Regions from separate parts of the Evansella sp. AB-rgal1 genome, predicted to be linked through region 1. Evidence: a T-box and tRNA genes for the amino acid it is inferred to sense, from the RefSeq annotation. Region 1 holds a T-box; the other holds one or more tRNA genes.
The links. The T-box of region 1 lies ahead of tyrS (tyrosine--tRNA ligase). A T-box ahead of a tRNA ligase gene usually reads a tRNA of that ligase, here a tRNA-Tyr.
Positions count from the first base shown of each region.

Region 1 (2,242 bases):
ATTTCTGATGCTTTCCGATCATGTGTTACATCACTTGTTAGTACTTGGTTTTTTATCAATTGCTGTGTTAGTGTACTACCACCTGTTTGCATAGCAGCATTAGAAAAGTCTTGATAAAGTGCACGCAACAATGCTTTTGGAACAATGCCATCGTGCTCAAAGAAATATTCATCTTCCGTTGCAATGACTGCATTAATTACATGAGGAGATATATTTTCTAATGAGACTTCTCGACGTTCTAATGGACTTGGGAGATCTCCGAGCTTAATATCATTCGCAAAATATATTTCTGTAGCTTCCTCATAATCATAAATATCTCGTTGTAGGTCTTCATAACTACGAATAGGCTCGTCCTTTACTAAGGATGCAAAATATCCCGCACCAGCCCCACCTACAAAAAAGACAAGCATTGTCCCTAATATAATAAAAATTAAAAACAAGTTCCATACTACTTGTGAGGTTATTCTTACCCCTTTAAATAACGATTGAGTTCCGCGTCTTTGGAAAATTTTATTGAGAGAAAATCCTTTCTTACTCATATTAATACCTCCTAAAAAGTCATGAATATTATAGCATAAATCAGGAAAGATTTGATAGATTACATATTTTTTTCGCTGCTACATTGACAAAAGGAATGGAAAAGATTACATTAGTTCTTAGAAATATTTATATACTTAGACGTTGAAAAGGAAAAGTAGTTTCCGTCTCCCTGTTTCAGAAAGTCGGTGTAGCTGTGAACCGATACAAAGACGAAAATGAATTACGACCTTGGAGTTATTCTCTGAAAAGAGAACGTAGGAAGGCGTTAACTCACTTGAGAGGAAAATATATTAGTTAATTTTCAATCAGGGTGGTACCGCGAGCATCTCGTCCCTTTTTTTGGGAGGAGTTTTTTTGTTTTTTAAACAATGAAAGAGAAGGAGAGAAAATCATGACATTACTTGAAGATTTACAATTTCGTGGTTTAGTAAATCAGGTGACAGATGAAGAAGGTTTAACTGAACTTTTAAATAAGGAACAAGTAACATTATATTGTGGCTTTGATCCAACAGGAGATAGTTTGCATATTGGGCATTTATTAACAATTCTAACATTGCGTCGTTTTCAAAATGCGGGTCATAAACCGCTAGCACTAGTTGGTGGAGCAACAGGATTAATTGGGGATCCAAGTGGCAAAAAAGCGGAAAGATCATTGAATGAACAGAATGTAGTTGTAGAATTTAGTAATAAAATTAAAGATCAATTATCTCGATTTTTAGATTTTGAAGGTGAATCAGGAGCTAAGCTTGTTAATAACTATGACTGGATTGGATCTATGTCTGTTATTGATTTTTTACGGGATGTTGGGAAAAATTTTGGTTTAAACTACATGTTAGCAAAAGACTCTGTAGAATCTAGAATTTCTTCAGGTATCTCATTTACAGAATTTAGTTACATGATTTTACAATCGTATGATTTTTATCAATTATATAGGGAAGAAGGCTGTAAACTTCAAATAGGTGGAAGTGATCAATGGGGAAATATTACTGCAGGGTTAGAATTAATCCGTAAAATGTCTGGTCAAGAAGAGGATGAAAGAGCAAAAGCTTTTGGTTTTACTATACCATTGGTAACAAAATCTGATGGAACGAAATTTGGTAAAACAGAAGGTGGAGCTATTTGGTTAGATTCAGAAAAAACATCTCCTTATGAGTTTTATCAGTTCTTACTTAATACTGATGACAATGATGTAATTAAGTTCTTAAAATACTTCACTTTTGTTTCAAGGGAAGAAATTGAAGCGTTAGAAGTAGAAAGAAATGAGCGACCTCATGAACGTGCTGCACAAAAACGTTTAGCGGAAGAGCTAACTACTTTCGTCCATGGAGAAGCCGCTTTAAAGCAAGCGGAAAATATCTCATCAGCATTATTCGGTGGAGGAAACTTAAAAGAACTCACTGCTGATGAGGTACTCCAAGGATTTAAAGATGTTCCTTCTTATACAGTTACAGAAGGAGAGATTGGGTTAATCGACTTATTAGTAAATGCAGGAATTGCTTCATCAAAACGTCAAGCTCGAGAAGATATTAGTAACGGTGCAGTTTATATTAATGGAGACCGATGTCAGGAGCTTGAGAAAACAATATCTGGTGCAGATAAAATTGATGGTCAATTTACAATCATTCGTAGAGGGAAAAAGAAGTTCTTCTTGATTCGTTATGCCTAGATAAAAGGGGAAGGGTTGTGCAGCAGGGGAAGCCTG
Region 1 is NZ_JBGUAU010000021.1:10,305-12,546, reverse strand. It holds gene ACERII_RS17200 (transglycosylase domain-containing protein) at 1-539, opposite strand, end outside; T-box leader at 673-878, shown strand; gene tyrS (tyrosine--tRNA ligase) at 932-2,206, shown strand.

Region 2 (2,242 bases), on a different contig from region 1:
CGACACCCCAGTAACTTTCTATCATTCTATTGATCATCTGGAATTTCACCAATGTTCATAGCTCGATACTCTGAGTACTCTTTTTCCCCCATATTTCGCCAAAACGTTTTCCGCATAGGAAGCAGAAGTAAACTGTTCCACGTTAAAATTCGGTTTATTCATAACAGTTCTAACTTTCTATTCATCTCCTTTCTAGTATATGTTCCTTTTAAGAGAAAAGCATACATAATTGACCGTAATATATACAGTTAAATCTTACGGATTATCTTTCGTATTTAATCTTATTTCATGAATTACAACCATCGGGTAAATAACCCTTCTACAATATACGCCTATTGTAGCAAGGGCTATTAGTCGTAACCTATATACCAGATTTTTTTGCAATTACAAATCATTTAAAAAATGTGTAAACTGGATTCAAAATCAAACGTATTCTATCGTTAACTCAATAAATACAAAAAGCTCGTAAACCCTTATATATCAAGGCTTACGAGCTAATAATCGATTATTAAACTTAATGCAATTATGTAGATGGTACCGGTGGTCGGGGTCGAACCGACACTCCAGAAGGAACACGATTTTGAGTCGTGCGCGTCTGCCAATTCCGCCACACCGGCCTAACTAGCGATATTATCTATTTTTAAACTTGTCCACTTTACATATCATAAATGGTGCCGAGGGCCGGACTTGAACCGGCACGATAGTCACCTACCGCAGGATTTTAAGTCCTGTGTGTCTGCCAATTCCACCACCCCGGCAAGGGTATAAAGGACTTTCAAAATATTCTATTATGGAGGCGGCACCCGGATTCGAACCGGGGGTAAAGGTTTTGCAGACCCGTGCCTTACCACTTGGCTATGCCGCCATCTGTCTGGAGCGGAAGACGAGATTCGAACTCGCGACCCCCACCTTGGCAAGGTGGTGTTCTACCACTGAACTACTTCCGCAAAAATGGCTGGGCTAGAAGGATTCGAACCTTCGCATGACGGAATCAAAATCCGTTGCCTTACCGCTTGGCTATAGCCCAACAAAATGGGGCGACTGATGGGAATCGAACCCACGAATGCCGGAACCACAATCCGGTGCGTTAACCACTTCGCCACAATCGCCATATATATTATTATTGTTCTTAATTGTTATAATTGGCAGGGGCAGTAGGAATCGAACCCACATCAAAGGTTTTGGAGACCTTCGTTTTACCATTAAACTATGCCCCTAATTAAAATGGTAATTGGCCTAAAATAAAAATGGTGGAGGGGGACGGATTCGAACCGCCGAACCCTGAGGGAGCGGATTTACAGTCCGCCGCGTTTAGCCACTTCGCTACCCCTCCATGAAGAGAACAATTATAATGTTACAAAAAGTTTAGAAATAAGTCAAGATAGTAATGAAAGCTGGTGCTGGCCAGAGGACTTGAACCCCCAACCTACTGATTACAAGTCAGTTGCTCTACCAATTGAGCTAGGCCAGCGAGGTGAAATTTAAAGTGGTGGCTCGGGACGGAATCGAACCGCCGACACATGGATTTTCAGTCCATTGCTCTACCGACTGAGCTACCGAGCCTTAATATAATTTTAAAATGGCGGTCCCGACGGGAATCGAACCCGCGATCTCCTGCGTGACAGGCAGGCATGTTAACCGCTACACCACGGGACCTTTTACATAAGTATATTTCATAGTTTAATAACCATGAATTTGTTTGGTTGCGGGGGGCGGATTTGAACCACCGACCTTCGGGTTATGAGCCCGACGAGCTACCAGACTGCTCCACCCCGCGACGTTATAAAAGTTGTTACTTTTTTACTCCACACTACGTAGCGTATGCAACGATACAATTTCATGTGAACAAAAAGTTAGAAAAAATGGTGGAGGATGACGGGCTCGAACCGCCGACCCCCTGCTTGTAAGGCAGGTGCTCTCCCAGCTGAGCTAATCCTCCAAATTACAGAAAGTGTTACGAATATATAGTTTGGTGACCCGTACGGGATTCGAACCCGTGTTACCGCCGTGAAAGGGCGGTGTCTTAACCGCTTGACCAACGGGCCCAACATTCTTGTAGTTAATAGTGGCGGAGAGCGAGGGATTTGAACCCTCGAGACGGTTTCAAACCGCCTACACGATTTCCAATCGTGCTCCTTCGGCCACTCGGACAGCTCTCCTAATGGCTCCACAGGTAGGACTCGAACCTACGACCGATCGGTTAACAGCCGATTGCTCTACCAACTGAGCTACTGTGGAATAA
Region 2 is NZ_JBGUAU010000043.1:33,083-35,324, forward strand. It holds tRNA gene ACERII_RS23865 (tRNA-Leu) at 533-617, opposite strand; tRNA gene ACERII_RS23870 (tRNA-Leu) at 670-758, opposite strand; tRNA gene ACERII_RS23875 (tRNA-Cys) at 792-865, opposite strand; tRNA gene ACERII_RS23880 (tRNA-Gly) at 873-947, opposite strand; tRNA gene ACERII_RS23885 (tRNA-Gln) at 953-1,027, opposite strand; tRNA gene ACERII_RS23890 (tRNA-His) at 1,034-1,109, opposite strand; tRNA gene ACERII_RS23895 (tRNA-Trp) at 1,144-1,217, opposite strand; tRNA gene ACERII_RS23900 (tRNA-Tyr) at 1,249-1,333, opposite strand; tRNA gene ACERII_RS23905 (tRNA-Thr) at 1,396-1,471, opposite strand; tRNA gene ACERII_RS23910 (tRNA-Phe) at 1,488-1,563, opposite strand; tRNA gene ACERII_RS23915 (tRNA-Asp) at 1,581-1,656, opposite strand; tRNA gene ACERII_RS23920 (tRNA-Met) at 1,701-1,777, opposite strand; tRNA gene ACERII_RS23925 (tRNA-Val) at 1,864-1,939, opposite strand; tRNA gene ACERII_RS23930 (tRNA-Glu) at 1,971-2,045, opposite strand; tRNA gene ACERII_RS23935 (tRNA-Ser) at 2,067-2,159, opposite strand; tRNA gene ACERII_RS23940 (tRNA-Asn) at 2,163-2,238, opposite strand.
Region 2: it encodes a tRNA-Tyr, which carries the amino acid that the T-box ahead of tyrS (tyrosine--tRNA ligase) is inferred to sense. The anticodon was not compared.